One region of the Rhodococcus sp. 05-340-2 genome, then DNA from elsewhere that is predicted to be linked to it. Evidence: riboswitches for the same ligand, from Rfam matches in the RefSeq annotation. Region 1 holds a riboswitch; the other holds the start of a gene.

Region 1 (7,744 bases):
GAACAAACACGAAACGAGCTGGAGAGCGCGGCCTGCATCGTGTTCGCCCGTTCCGGCTATCTCAACTCCAAGATCGTCGACATAACCAGACAGGCGGGCCGGGCAGCGGGGTCGTTCTACAACCACTATTCCGGCAAGGACGAACTGCTGTTGGCGCTCGCCGAGCAGATCGGCGTCGATGCCGACGCCATCGTCGCCACCCAGGACCCGGCGGCGCGCAAGCATCCGACGATGCGTCCCCACATCGAGGTGTTCTGGCAGTTGTTCACTCGACACCGTGTGGTGATCGATGCCCTCCGCGATGCAGCGCTGGTCAATGCGGACTTCGCTCAGCGAGTACAGCGATTCACGCAGGTTCAGTTCGAGCCGTGGGTCGACCGCCTCGCAAATTTCGAGAAGGCAGGCGTCGAGCTACCGGCATCCCCTGCCACCACCGCGATGCTGATCGGCGGCGCGGCGGAGAACTTCGCCCGGCTGTGGCAGGGCTCGCCCGAGGACGGTCTCGACGCTCTGGTGACATTCGTCGATCGGGGAGTCTTCGGATCTGCCACTCAGTGAGCCAGGTGCCCGCGCAGCGTCGACGCGGTGTACTCGGCGCGAAAGACCCCGCGCAGCTGCAGGATCGGAACCACCTGGTCCACGAAGTCCTCCAATGAGTCCGGGTAACGCGGACACATCAGGTTGAATCCGTCTGCGCCGCGGCCGATCCACGATTGCATCTCGTCTGCGATGGACTCCGGTGTGCCGATCATCGTGGCGTGCCCGCCGCCGGCCGCGAGGGTGCCGAGCAACTCCCGCACGGTGGGGGCGTCCTTCTCGACGATCCGCAGGATCGTCTCGTAGCGGCCCTGCGGTCCGGTGAACTCGGCCGCCGGCGGCAGGGGCGGTACCGGAGCAGCGAGTTCCCATGCAGCGCAGTCCTGTCCGGTGAACGTCGACAGCATCGCCAGCGACTGCTCGGTGGGCAGCAGCTCATCGAGTTCGGCCTTCTTGCGTCGGGCCTCGTCCATCGTCGACCCGATGTACGTCACCAGCCCCGGCATGATTCCCACTGCCGCGCTGTCGCGGCCCGCGTGGCGGATTCGCGTCTTCACGTCCTCGTAATAGCTCTGCGCGGCAACAAGATCGTAGGCGACGGCATAGATTGCCTCGGCGTACGCGGCAGCGAGATCACGACCCGGACCCGACGCCCCGGCCTGGAACAACACCGGCCTCCCCTGCGGTGAACGAGGCACCGTCAGCGGGCCGTCGACCCGAAAGTGCTTGCCATCGTGGTCGATGGCATGCACCTTGGTCGGGTCCGCATAGGCCCCGGCGCGATCGAGCGTCAACGCGTCGGCGTCCCACGAATCCCACAGCGCCAAAGCCGTATCGACGAACTCCTCGGCGCGCGCATAGCGCTCCTCGCGAGCCGGGATGACGTCCATCCCGTGGTTGCGTGCTTCGGCGTCGAACATGGAGGTGACTACATTCCAGCCGGCACGGCCACCGCTGATGTGATCGAGCGACGCCAACATCCGTGCAGCATGGAACGGGGTGTAGAACGTCGACGACACCGTGGTGACGAGACCGATATGCGTGGTGGCCCTGGCCATGGCCGACAGAGCGGTGATCGGCTCGAGGAACCAGGTTCCGGCTCCGGCGGGGTCGCGCACCGAATGTCCGTCGGCGAAGAACACCGCATCGAACTTTCCCCGTTCGGCGAGCTGGGCGAGTTCCTCGTAGTACGAGATATCGCCCAGGTCCTCCACTCGCGACTCGGGATGACGCCACGCCGCACTGTGGTGGCCACAACCGTAGAGAAAAGCGTTGAGGTGCATGTCAGTCCTTGACCAGGCCGCCGTCGACGACGAGATTCTGGCCGGTCACCGACCGCGCCCACGGCGAAGCGAAGAACAGCAGTGCGTCGGCGAATTCCTCGGGGGTGGTGACGCGCTGCAACGGGGTCGAGGCGGCGATGAAGTCGAATACCTCGGCCGGGGTCGCGGAGCTGGCGTCGGTGGTGCGCAGCAGTCCACCCGAGACCATGTTGACGGTGATGTTGTCTGCGCCCAGGTCTGCGGACAGAGTGCGGGTCAGCGAGAGCAGCGCCGCCTTGGAGGCCGTGTAGTCGTGGTAAGGCACCACTGGATTCTGGAACAAGTTTGTGCCCACGTTGATGATTCGGCCGAACCCCGCCTCGCGCATACCCGGCAGCGCGGCCTGGGTGGTGAGCAACGCCGCGCGGACGCTGCCACGCAACTGGGTATCGAAGCGCTCCCAGGTGATGGTGTCGGCCTTGGGCCGCGCATCTCCGTCGAACGAGAAATCGGCCAACGCGTTGTTGACGACGGTGGTGATCGGGGTGCCGAAGTGTTCACGTGCAGTGCCGAACAGCGCGGCGACGGCCGACTCGTCGGTGACGTCACCCTGCACTGCGATCGCGTTCTCGCCGAGCCGGTCTGCCAGCGCCTCGGCAGCATCTTTGCTGTTGCGGTAATCGATCACCACACGTGCACCCTGACCCGCGAACGCTGCGGCTATGGCCGCTCCCAGTCCGCGTCCACCGCCGGTGATCAACACCGTCTGCTCGTCGAATTTCATGCGCCTCGCCTCTCGTTCGAGGTCGGGACCGTCACGAGGGGACAGGAATACCGAACGTCACGACATTCCCTTCGCTGGTCCTAACCAGATCAGGTTCGACGGGTGTGTTCTCAGCCCCTGGGGGCACCCCGTGTCGCGCTCGACTGTACCCACAGGCCTCGATATGGCGCTGCATTGCCGTCGATACGGCTCTCTAGCTCAGTCGATAGATATCCGAATACGACGATGACAAGTTACTGTGCCGCCATGGCCGAACGCGTCTACCTGGAGTATCGCCTCGACGAGAACGTCATCTTCGTTCTCGACCACCGGACTGTCGAGGTGTTCGACGCCGCCGTGAGGATCGCATCGGGCGGGCGCTGTCGCTGGCACGTCGATCATCTGGGTGTGGACGCGAAGCCGACCCGGGACGGCACCAAGATCGTCCTCGGTCTGCGAGCATCCGACGGCAGCATCGGCTACGCGGGCGACCGAATGAAGTTCACCGTCACCGACGAGCAGTTGCCGTACCTGCTGGCGTTCTTCGACCGCGCCAAGGCGGCCAGAGCACTCAGCTGACGATCGCCCAGCCGTGCGCGGGCACCGTGATCCTGCCGCCGTCCAGATGTGCCTCGCCGGCGATCACGTCGCTACCCTCGACCGCGTAGTCGATGGTGTCGTCGCCGAGATTCAGTGCCACAGCGATGGATTCGTTGTCGGCAGACGCTCGGAAGACGAGTGCGGTGTTCGTCAGTTCGAGCGTTTCGGTGCGCGCGGAGTACAACCACGGGTTTCGACGCCGTACACCGATCAGCTCCTGATGAATACGGAAGACCGGCCAGCCGTACGGGGCGAGATCGTCGGACGTGTCGGGGTACTCCGGACGCACCTCGTCGTCGCCGCCGACTCGGTCCTCCTTGATACCGCGGAAGGCCTGCTCGTCGCCGTAGTAGACCATGGGCATACCGCCCACGGTGAACAGAACCACCAACGCATGCACCAGATGTCGCTCGTCCTCGATGACGCTGGCAATGCGATTGACGTCGTGATTTCCGACGAACGTGGCGGGCACGAAGGCGTCGAGCCACCCGTTGTGGCGCTCCAGCGCATGGGAGAGCTCGAAGAAGTTCTTCTCGCTCAGACCGCTCCAGATCGCCTTCCACAGCTCGTACTGGGTGACCGAGTCCAGTGTGGACGCCGAGACGATCCTGTCGTAATCGCCGTGGATGACCTCGCCGAGAAAGTATGCGTCCGAATGTTTCTCGCGGACCTTCGGCAGTACCGCGGCCCAGAAGCGCGGCGGCACTGCGTAGGCCGCGTCGAGCCGCCAGGCGTCGACGCCACGGTCCAGCCAGTGCGACAGCACGTCCACGACATACTGCTGCACATGCGGGCTCTCGTGATTGAGTGCCACCAGTTCGTCGTGGCCCTCGAAGTTGCGATGCGTGGGCTCGTCACCGGACCAATCGAGGTGGAACCACTGCGCGGCCTCGGAGTCCGGGCCCTCGTCGAGAGCCTGTCGGAACTTCGGAAAGCTCTGCGCCACATGGTTGAAGACGCCGTCGAACATGATCTTCAGGCCGCGCGAATGCGCAGCGGCGATCAGCGAGTCGATGTCCTCGTCGGTGCCGAGCCTACCGTCGACATGGTAGTAGTCGACCGTGTCGTAGCCGTGCTTCTCGGACTCGAAGATCGGACCGAGGGCGATACCCGACGCACCGAGCTCGAGTGCGTAGTCGAGCCACTTCTCGATTCTGTTCAGCCGGTGCAGATCCGACTGGGATTCGCCGTCCCAGCCGTGCACCGGCGCTCCAGTGAAGCCGAGCGGGTACAGGTGCCACCAGATGGCGTGCTTCGTCCACTCCATCAGGACTCCATGATCGAGTCGAGGCCCAGTTCGCCCGCACCGGTGTGACCCGAGAGGCTCGTCACCAGATCGAATTCGGCGAGCAGGCAACGTAGTACGTGCGCGACGCCCTCTTGCCCGCCGAGTGCCAGGCCGTAGAGGAACGGTCGGCCGAGCAGAACCGCATCGGCCCCGAGCGCCAGCGCTTTGGCCATGTCGGCACCGGTGCGCACACCGGAGTCGAACAGGATCGTCAGTTCCCCGCCCACAGCCTCGACGATGGACCGCAACGCGTCGAGTGATGCTCTGGCCCCGTCGATCTGACGACCGCCGTGATTGGAGACGACGATGCCGTCGACTCCGTGGGCGGCCGCCTCCCTGGCGTCGCCCACGGTGCAGATTCCCTTGAGCACGATCGGGCCGCTCCAGTGCTCCCGTAGGAACGCCAGGTTCTTCCACGAGAGACCGGGGTTGGGGAACATCTGCGCCCAATGCATGGCCGCTGCAACAGGATTCTCCTCGACCGGCTGCCCCAGGCCGGCCTGGAACGCCGGATCGGTCAGGTAGTTCTCGATGCCGAGGTTGGCCAGGAAGGGAAGGTAGCCGCGGTCGAGATCGGCGGGCCGCCAGCCCAGCAATGTCGTGTCGAGCGTCAGCACCAGTGTGGTGAACCCGGTGTCCTTCGCGCGCTGCAGGAAGCTCAGTAGAACCGATTCGTCCGTCGGCCAGTACAACTGATACCAGCGGGGCGCGTCGCCGCCCGCCTCGGCGATCTGCTCGAACGAGTGCGAGGCCTGCGTCGAATGGATGTACGGCACACCGAGTTCCGCGGCTGCACGGACGGTGGCGAGCTCTCCGTCGGGGTGCGCGAGAGTCTGAATACCCACCGGAGCGATCAGCAGCGGTGCAGGCATGTCGGTACCGAGCACGGTGCACGCGTGGTCGCGGGCAGCCGAGCTGCGCAGCATCCGCGGCGTGATGGCCCATCGGTCGAAGGCAGCCCTGTTCGCACGAGCCGTCGAGCCACTGCCCGCGCTGGCGACGATGTAGCCGAGAGCCTCGGGCGAGAGCGTCTTGGCAGCCTGGTCCTCCAGCCTCGCCAGGTTGGTGGTGATCGACGGTGTCTGCTGGGCGAACATCCCGGCGGCGTAGATGCCGAGTTGGTGATCGCTGAAGTTGCTGGGCCTGGCCTCGGTCATCGTTCGACCCTACCGGGGCACCGCCGAGGATCGGGCGAGAAATGCGTCGAGCAGAGCCGAGCAACGCACCCGAGCGGCAGGTTCGGCGTCGGCGATGGCCCGGCGAATCTCGTGCACGTCCACACCGTGTTCGACGCCGTCGCGGTCCCAGGCAGCGGCCCACGCGTCGTAGGTGTCGAGGTCGATCTCGGGGTGGAACTGCAGTCCGAGGTGCGGTCCGAGGACGAAGGCCTGTTGCGCGGCCTCGTTGCGGGCGATCACCGTGGCCTGCGGAGGAGCGGTGAAGGTATCGCCGTGGAACTCCATCCACGGTCCGGGGGCGATGAGCTCGGGGGCGGACGTCTCGACGTCGACGAATCCGTACTCGGGACGCTCGGACCTGCGAACGGTGCCGCCGAGTACCCGAGCGAGCAACTGCCCACCGAAGCAGACACCCAGGATCGGGACCTGCGCGTCGACCGCGTCCTGCACGTAGGCGATCTCCGGCGCGAGCCAGGTCAGCGTGTCGTCGTACGCGGCGTCGGGCGAGCCCATGACGAGCAGCAGCTGCGCGTCGGACAGCGGCGGCGGCGCGAGGTCGGGGCTGTGGTCGAAGGAGTGCACGTCCAACTGGAAACCCCTGGTGCGCAATTCGGCGTCGAGGGTGCCGATGTCGCGTCGCGCGAGAGCAGGGTCCTGATCGTGGACGAGTACTACGGCACGCGGGTCGTTCGTGTATGTCACAGGGCTCCTTTACGGTGTTCGTGCACACCGTACGACAGACTGGATCCGATGCCACCTCGTAGACGCACAGCCCGATCCACCACTGCCCGCACCGTCAAGGCCGGGCAGAGCAGCGCTGCCCGAAAGTTCGCGGCCGCCAAGAACGGTGAGCCTCCAACGACGAAAGCTGCCCCGAAGAAGGCCGCACCACGCAAGCGGGCAGCGCCGCGCAAGACGTCGCCTCGTAAGACTGCTGCCCCTGATCTGCGGGTTCCCGATCCCGGTGAGCGCGTCTGGGTGCTGGACGTGCCGTTCGAGGATCGGTCGGCGGCGGGCGCGGCCGGGGCGCGCTGGTATCCCGGGCCTCGGGTGTTCGCGTACTACGGCACCGAACTGCCGGAGTATCTGCAGCCGTACGAGTCGATGCCGTACAGCCTGCAGCGGTGGCTCGAGGACGATGCCAACGAGAACTGGCGTGACGAGGTGGTGCGCGAGCGCGCGATGCAGCCGCGTGAGACTCAACTCGAATCCGTTCGACGCCATCTCGCCGCGCTCGAGGCCGGGTTCCCCTACTTCGCGCAGATGGATTCGACGGGTCTTGGCAAGACGTTGGCGGTGTGCGAGGCCGTTCGGCAGATGTCGGCGGCCGAGATCGGCACGGTGCTGGTGGTGGCCCCCAAGGGTGCGTTGCCGGGGTGGCGTCGCACCATCGCGGACAGCGAGGCGGACATCGAGCCGTCCGAGCGCAAGCGTTGGCTGTTGATCACCTACCAGTCGACGAAGAAGCTGCTGTCGGTTCCTCCCGAAACCGACCTGGGCAAACGCAAACGGACACAGAACAAACGGACCATCTCGCTCGGCGAGCTTCGATTCGACATCGATGTGGTGATCGCCGACGAATCGCATGCGCTGATGAACATCGAATCGCAGCAGTCGCAGATCCTCTGGCGATATCAGGAGGCGGCGCGCTCGGTGGTGTGGATGTCCGCCACGCCCGGTTATCAGCCCCTGCACTTCGCGTACATGGCTCGTGCGGTCGAGCGCAGCCGCGGGGTCGAGATCCTCGGTGACGAGGAGTATCTCGGCTATGCGGTGACGATGAAGTGGGCCGAGTTCCTCATCGAATCCGGGTTCGCCGTCAAGGCAGGTAAGGCGACGACGGGGCTGACGACGTGGCGGTGGGAGCCCGAGGACGCGGCCCGACGCGCCCGCGATATCGCGTCCGTACACGGCTGGTTGTCGGGAGGTGCTGTGCCGTGGTCCATTTCGCGCCCCTCGCCGCCGACTCCGCGCGAGCCACTCGGCCAGGAACTCACTGCCGCGCAGAAGCGCCTGTACAACTCGGCATGGGTGGACTATCGCAAGGAAGTCGGGCTACCGATCTGGAAGGCCGTCGGCGGTAAGCGAGTACTGCAGAAGAACCCGAGCACCCGTG
Region 2 (7,744 bases), on a different contig from region 1:
GGCAGGTTCGTGGCGGCGGCAACGGCGTCGACCATGATTCCTTCGAGCGCGCCCTGGCGCAGCTCGCCGGTGACGAGCCGGATCAGAAACCGACGCTCCTCGGCCGTACTTCGGGAGAACAGGTCGGTCAATATCGCTACCCGCCGCGCAGCAGAACCCGCCCCCGAGGTCGCCGCGACCGAAGATATCGCCTCGTCCACCTCGGCAACCGTCAGTGTCGAGTCCGCGGCGGACGTCACGTCGAGATCGGCGAGAGTGCGCCAGCCGACCCCTATCCGGCCCTGCGGCAACTCCCCCGACAGCCACGACACGGCGGGCCCGATGTCACCGGCCTCGGCCTCGGCGAGCAGGGCACCGAGTTGCTCGATCTTGACCTTTCGCGAGCGCGTCGCTGCCACGGCACTGGACGTTTCGACGATCCTCGACATCAACACACCATCGAACATAACCGCACCTACCGACAGGTCGCTGACATCCAATTGTTACCGGTGTGACTCGAGCGACCGGTGTTCTTGCTGTTACGTTCGATTCATGTCAGCAACGCCGTGCGACAGAACGCATGAGCGATGTGTCAGCTGAACCCGAGAACGCGGTCGCCCCATGCAGCGCGCATCTCGCCGTCGGGGTCGTCGACGAGAGTGTCCGATGCATCGATCACCAGCGTCCAGCGCGCCTGCTCGGTGTACGGGGCCCAGTGCTTGGACGCATCCAACGCTGCGGGTACGCCGTACCGCGCGAAAGCGAGCCAGCGTCTCTGCATCCGCGCGGACACCGCCATCGCCGGCTTCCGGCCACCGAGCCAGAAGGTGGGGTCTCGGCTGAGTGTTCCGAAATTACCGAACACATACGGCAGTTCGGTCGCGTGTCCCGCTCCCACCCGTGCGGCCTTGAGCATCGGCGTCGCATGATCGAATCGGTACATCCATGTCGGCGAATGCCTGCTGTGCCCGTCGGCGATCCAGACGCTCGGCATGAGGAATCCCGCGTCGCGCGATATGGCCTGTGCCCCAGCGGGTTTGTCCCGGTCCGGATATGCGGCCATGATCTCGGCGACCCGATAAGCGGGCAGATCCGCGTGGTCGTGAGCGATGGCGCGGAACATCTCGGAGACGGTGTCGGAGGTGATCGGCATCAACGGAGACTTCATGAATCGAAAGATCGAGGGCTCGTCGTGGTTGGTGCCGATGATCAACGGGATCTTGTGCGAGAGCCCCTTCTGGAAGGCTGCCACTGGATAGCGCGGCACGATGTCTCCGTCGACGACCGGCGAAAGGCCAAGTGTCCCAGGAACTGTCGTCGGAATCTCGTAGCAGAGCGTGTCGCCGGCGGTGACCAGCCTGGTGAAATGCATGTCGAACAGTTCACCGATGTCTTCCCGGTCGACGCCCACCAACTCCAGGAACCTCGACGCCACCGCGGCTCCGCGGTCGGGGCCGTACACCGAGGTCGCAGGCGCGCTCTGCACGATCGCTCGTTGGAACAGGCCCTCGGCCTTGGGAGAGGTCATCAACGTGGTGACCGACGCTCCCCCGGAGGATTCACCGAACACCGTCACCTGATCGGGATCGCCGCCGAACGCAGAGATGCACTCACGGACCCACTGCAGTGCGGCAATCTGATCTCGCAGCCCCAGATTGGTCTCGAACGTGTGCTCGTCGGTGGAGAACGAGGACAGGTCGAGGAACCCGAACGGGCCGAGACGGAAATTGATGGTCACCACCACCACGTCGCCGTTCTCGCTGAGGTTTCTCCCGTCGTAGACCCGCTGGGCGGACGATCCGAGCGAGTACGCCCCGCCATGGATCCAGACCAACACCGGCCGCAGTTCTGCATCGGGACGGGGAGCCCAGACGTTGAGCGTGAGGCAGTCCTCGGAAATCGAGAGCGACGGATCGATCGGCACCGGACTGTCACGACCCTGCGGAGCCATCGCACCGAATTCGAGGCCGTCGAGCACTCCCGACCAGGGCTGCAACGGACGCGGCGCTCGGAACCTGAGCTTCCCCACCGGAGGCGTCGCGTAGGGAATACCCCGCCAGGCCAGGATCGGCGACGCATCGGCAGCGACCGGATAGCCGAGAACGTCGCCGTAGGGCGTGCTCACGAGCACGGTGGAATCGGGCTCGGTGGAATCGGACGCGCCGGAGTCAGAGGCGATGGCCATGGAACCTCCCGTTCGGTCGTTGCCCAACGTACCAACATCAACCATCCCCTCGGCGACGATACGCACAGCGTCGACGCCCGCGAGCGAAGGAACCGTCGATGAAGAGAATCGGATGTGCCGCAGTGGCAGTCGTCGGGGCATGTCTGCTCGGAGCCTGCGGTTCGAGCGGCGGAGGCGACGGACCGATGGCGACCGTGATCACCGACCGCCCCACCCCGATCACCACGGCTCCCTCCGCCCCCTCTGCCGCGCCGGCATCACCGTCCACCGCAGCGACCACCACGCCGACGTCCACCACGGCGACACCGACGAGTCCTGCTGCACCCCAGGCGAAACCGCAGGACTACGCAGGCAAGGCACCCGGCTGGTACTACTTCTCGAGCCCCAGCGGAAAGTTCGAGTGCGGTATCGCCGTCCTCGAATCCTCGATCGCCGGATGCCACGGGTCGCTCCCTGCTTCGGCACCCGAGGTTCCCGGCAGCGGGGCGTCGGAAACGGCGGTGAAACCCAATGCCGTGCAGCTGATCGCTGGATCACCGGCGAAGTTCGAGAGCCTCGGCGATCCCAAGTTCCACCGTTTCGACGGTCCTGCGGCAGCCTTGCCGTACGGCGAGGAGCTCACCGTCCCCGGAAGCGGCTCCACCAACGGCCTTCGGTGCAGCGTCGACGAGCAGACCGGAGTCACGTGCACCGATCAGGTCGGCCACGGTTTCACCGTCTCGGACGATGATTTCGACCTTCGTTGACGGTCTCGTTCGCTCAGCAAATTACCAGGCGTAATGTCCGGGGACGGTACGACAATTCCTGCCGTACGGTCTCCCCAGCGGCCGACGCCCGTGCGCGCGGCCGGAAGGTGCATCACTCATGAATCAGACCTCGGACCGCCACACAGCGAAGGTCATCGGCGTCAGCATCGCCGCTGCTGTGGGCGGATTCCTGTTCGGCTTCGACAGTTCCGTCATCAACGGCGCTGTCGACTCGATCGAAGATCACTTCCTCCTCGGCTCGTTCACCACCGGCTTCGTGGTCGCGATCGCCCTCATCGGCTGCGCGGTGGGTGCCTGGTTCGCCGGCAGCCTCGCAGACCGTTGGGGACGCAAGAAGGTCATGCTGCTCGGCTCGGCCCTGTTCGTCGTTTCGTCGATCGGTTCGGGACTGGCGTTCAGCGTCCCCGACCTCATGCTCTGGCGAGTGCTCGGTGGACTGGGAATCGGCATCGCCTCGGTGATCGCACCGGCGTACATCGCCGAGATCGCTCCGGCCAAGTGGCGCGGTTCCTTGGCCTCGCTCCAGCAATTGGCCATCACCATCGGCATTTTCGCCGCTCTGCTGTCCGACGCCCTCCTCGCGGGTGCCGCGGACGGGGCGTCCAACGACCTGTGGTTCGGCATCGAGGCCTGGCGCTGGATGTTCCTGGTCGGCGTCGTACCGGCGCTGGTGTACGGGTTGTTGGCAACCCTGATCCCGGAGTCTCCGCGCTACCTCGTCGGTCAGCATCTCGACGAGGAAGCCGCCAGAGTCCTCGCCGAGATCACCGGCGAACTGCATCCGGACGAGCGCGTCCACGAGATCAGGCTGACACTGCGCAAGGAGTCACGCTCGTCGTTCGCCGACATTCGCGGTCCGAAGTTCGGCCTGCAACCCATCGTCTGGGTGGGCATCACGATGGCCGTGCTGCAGCAGTTGGTCGGCATCAACGCGATCTTCTACTACTCGACGACGCTGTGGCGCTCGGTCGGCTTCAGTGAGGATCAGTCGTTCACGACGTCGGTCATCACCGCCGTGATCAACGTGGTCATGACGTTCGTGGCGATTCTGTTCGTCGACCGAATCGGTAGGCGCAAGCTGCTGATGGCGGGCTCGATCGGCATGTTCGGCGGACTCGTCATGGCGTCGGTGGCGTTCTCGCAGGCGACCGGCAGCGGCGACGACGTCACGTTGCCTGCTCCGTGGGGTGCGATCGCGCTGATCGGCGCCAATCTTTTCGTCATATTCTTCGCATCCACCTGGGGTCCGATCATGTGGGTCATGCTCGGTGAGATGTTCCCCAACCGCATGCGGGCCATGGCACTCGGCATCGGCACTGCAGCCAACTGGATGGCCAACTTCGCTGTCACGCTTGCCTTCCCGCCGCTGACGTCGTCTGTGGGACTGTGGGTGATCTACGCAGGATTCGCTGTGTTCGCCGCACTCTCGTTCTTCTTCGTCAAGGCCAAGATCCGGGAGACCAAGGGTATGGAGCTCGAAGACATGCTGGGCTGAACCCGGACCGCAGATACAGGGGCGGCAGCAGTGCCACCGGGTGACCGGTGTTACTGTCACTGTCGTTCTGACACGGGGTGTGTCCGCCGATGCGGATGCTGAGATCAAACCCGCCGAACCTGATGCAGGTAATACTGACGAAGGGATGTCAAGGCGATGACGCCTGTTGTATCTGCGGACCCGGTCCGCTTCACCGATCGACTGTGGAATGCCTCCGAGGACATTCGACGCGCGATCGACGACCTCGAATTTCTTCGACTACTCGGGGCCGGGACGCTTCCGCTCGACGCGTTCCGTAGGTACCTCGAACAGGACTCACTCTATCTCGGTGGGTACGTGAAGTCGCTGTCACTGCTGGCAGCACATGCACCGAACCCGTTCGCCGGAGCATTCTGGGCAAGCGCTGCTGCGAGCGCGATGGACGAGGCCGCGTCGCACGAGGCGATGCTGACCGGTGGAGCGCTGCCCCCGTCGACCCGGACGCCCGAGCCTTCACCGGCATGCCTCGGTTACACGTCCTACCTGACCGCGACGGCGGCAACCGAACCGTATCCTGTTGCAGCAGCAGCTGTTCTGCCGTGCTTCTGGATCTACGCAGACGTCGGCCGCTCACTCGCCGGTGCAGCGAGGGCGGTTCTCGATCGCGATCCCGACCACCCGTACGCGCAGTGGGTGGCCGCGTACGACGCACCCGAATTCCATGCCATCGTCGACGCTGCCAAGACCTTCGTCGATGACGCCGCAGCGGCCGCGACGCCGGCGCAGCGCGAGCAGATGATCGACGCCTTCGTCGTCGCGTCGCGGTACGAATTGATGTTCTGGGACAGCGCATTACATCCCACCCCATGGCCCCTGGCCGAGAGTGCGGTGTACGCATGAGAACCACTCGAATCCTCGCGGCGTTGGCGGCGGCAGTCGTTGCCACGACCGGACTGGCGGGCTGCTCCGACTCGACGGACTCCGACACCATTCGGTTCGCGTTGGACTGGACGCCGAACACGAACCACACCGGCCTGTATGTCGCCCTGCAGGAGGGCTATTTCGCCGACGCCGGCCTGGACGTGGAGATTCTGCCGTACAACAACACCGCGGCGGACACTCTCGTCGATGCCGGAAACGCCGAGTTCGGCATCAGCACACAGAGTTCGGGCGTATTCGCGACCTCCGCAGGCGCGCAGACAGTGTCCGTCCTTGCGCCGCTGCAGCATTGGGCTACCGGCATCGGAGTTCGCGCCGATCGAGACGACATCCCGAGCCCGAAGGCACTCGACGGGAAGGTCTACGCCGGGTTCGGCGAGTCCGGTGAGCAGGCCGGACTCGAGAAGGTCATTCAGAACGACGGCGGCACAGGCGAATACGAAACGGTGGTACTGGGCACCTCGGCGTACGAGGCGGTGTACTCCGGTACCGCCGACTTCACCGTCTCCTACTTCGCGTGGGAAGGCATCGAAGCCGAGCACAGCGGAACGCCGATGAAATACTTCGACTACACCGACTATGGGTTTCCGGACGCCTACGCCATCACGATCAGCGGCAACGAGCCCTGGCTCGCAGCCCATCCGGACCAGGCCGAGAAGTTCGTCCAGGCACTTCAGCGCGGCTACCAACTCGCCGCCGACGATCCGGACAGGGCCGCACAGGATCTGATCGACGCCAATCCGGGAACCTTCACCGACGAGTCTCTCGTCTTCGAGAGCCAGGAGATGCTCGCAGCGAAGTACATGAAGGACTCCACTGGCGAGGTAGGACGACAGAGTCTCGACAAGTGGACCGCGTACTCGAAATTCCTCTACGACAGCGGTGTGCTGGCCGATCAGAACGGCGCGCCTCTGACTGCGGAGCCGGACTGGTCGACCTACTTCACCAATGACTACCTCGGCAATCGATGAGTCGGTAGCCGCTGACCGAGGTTCCTACTCGTTCAGCGGTATCCGAGCCTCGCTTCGTTGGGCGTGGCCCGCCCTGACCGTCGTCGTACTGCTCATCGCCGCCTGGCAGATCTACGTCGAGATCAGCGGCATCCGGCCGCAGGTGCTGCCGTCTCCCGGCCGAGTGGTGGTCCAGGGTTGGGCGCAACGCGATGCGATCGCCGAGAATGCGGCGGCGACTCTGCAGGTGACCCTGGTCGGGTTCGCGGTCTCCCTGGCCCTGGCATGGCTGCTGGCCATCGCGGTGGATTTCTCGCCGTGGCTGCGGCGCGCGTTCGTACCCCTCTTCGTCGTATCGCAGACGCTTCCGATCATCGCGATCGCGCCGCTGTTGATCATCTGGTTCGGCTTCGGGCTGCTTCCGAAGATCCTGGTCATCGCGTTGGCCACGTTCTTCCCGATGGCCATCGGGCTCATCGAGGGTTTCGCGGCGGCCGATCGAGACGCGAGATCACTGCTGGCCAGCATGGGCGCCTCGCGCTGGCAACAGTTTCGATACGTGCGGCTACCGTCGGCGCTCCCCCGATTCTTCACCTCACTTCGCATCGGAATCACCTACGCGGTGGTCGGTGCGATCTTTGCTGAATATGCCGGGGCCAGTGCGGGACTCGGCATCTACATGAGCCAACAGAAGAACTCTTTTCGTACCGATCTGGTTCTCGCCGCGGTTGCCGTGACTGCCGTGATCAGCGTGGTCCTGTTCGTCTCCACCTTCCTGGTGGAGCGGTTCGTCGCTCCTTGGGCGCGCCACGGTTCGGCGGGTCTTGATGTCTGACTCCGACACCTGCATCGATGTTCGCGATCTCACCAAATCATTCGGCGACAAGCCCGTACTCGACGGCATGTCGTTCGGTGTTCGGCCCGGCGAGTTCGTGTCGATCATCGGCCCGAGCGGTTCCGGTAAGAGCACGGTGTTCAACATGCTGGCCGGACTCGACAGGCCCGACTCCGGCACGGTGCGAGTACCACCGTGCGCCTACATGCCTCAGAAAGACCTGCTGTTTCCGTGGCGTTCGGTGTTGGACAACACCACCCTCGGGCTCGAAGTGCAGGGCATTGCCAAGAAGGAGGCGCGGGCGCGGGCACGCGAGCTGTTCCCGGTGTTCGGTCTGGACGGGTACGAGTCGGCCAGACCGTCCGAACTCTCCGGCGGCATGCGCCAACGAGCGGCGCTGCTGCGCACGGTGGTGCAGGGACGATCGGTACTGCTGCTCGACGAACCGTTCGGAGCGCTGGACTCGTTGACCAGGAGCGACATGCAGGCCTGGTTGCAGCAGGTCTGGTCGGAGTTTCGGTGGACCGTGCTGATGGTCACGCACGACATCCGAGAAGCGGTCTATCTCTCCGATCGCGTGATCGTCCTCTCCCCCAGACCCGCCCACGTCCGACG

What was found. A riboswitch is a leader RNA that binds a small molecule or an ion and turns the genes downstream of it on or off. The one in region 1 is predicted to bind thiamine pyrophosphate.
Region 2: linked by a shared signal. The riboswitch ahead of CH271_RS07785 (TenA family protein) and the one ahead of CH271_RS23320 (3-oxoacyl-ACP reductase) in region 1 are both predicted to bind thiamine pyrophosphate.

What each region holds. Positions count from the first base shown of each region.
Region 1 is NZ_NOYU01000038.1:137,592-145,335, reverse strand. It holds gene CH271_RS23330 (TetR/AcrR family transcriptional regulator) at 1-558, shown strand, start outside; gene CH271_RS23325 (LLM class flavin-dependent oxidoreductase) at 552-1,820, opposite strand; gene CH271_RS23320 (3-oxoacyl-ACP reductase) at 1,822-2,583, opposite strand; TPP riboswitch at 2,632-2,724, opposite strand; gene CH271_RS23315 (hypothetical protein) at 2,830-3,141, shown strand; gene CH271_RS23310 (alpha-amylase family protein) at 3,134-4,429, opposite strand; gene CH271_RS23305 (alpha-hydroxy-acid oxidizing protein) at 4,429-5,607, opposite strand; gene CH271_RS23300 (type 1 glutamine amidotransferase) at 5,617-6,330, opposite strand; gene CH271_RS23295 (helicase-related protein) at 6,379-7,744, shown strand, end outside.
Region 2 is NZ_NOYU01000011.1:38,817-46,560, forward strand. It holds gene CH271_RS07765 (ATP-dependent DNA ligase) at 1-434, opposite strand, end outside; gene CH271_RS07770 (carboxylesterase/lipase family protein) at 572-2,164, opposite strand; gene CH271_RS29190 (hypothetical protein) at 2,263-2,910, shown strand; gene CH271_RS07780 (sugar porter family MFS transporter) at 3,029-4,426, shown strand; TPP riboswitch at 4,490-4,589, shown strand; gene CH271_RS07785 (TenA family protein) at 4,583-5,305, shown strand; gene CH271_RS07790 (ABC transporter substrate-binding protein) at 5,302-6,315, shown strand; gene CH271_RS07795 (ABC transporter permease) at 6,293-7,129, shown strand; gene CH271_RS07800 (ABC transporter ATP-binding protein) at 7,122-7,744, shown strand, end outside.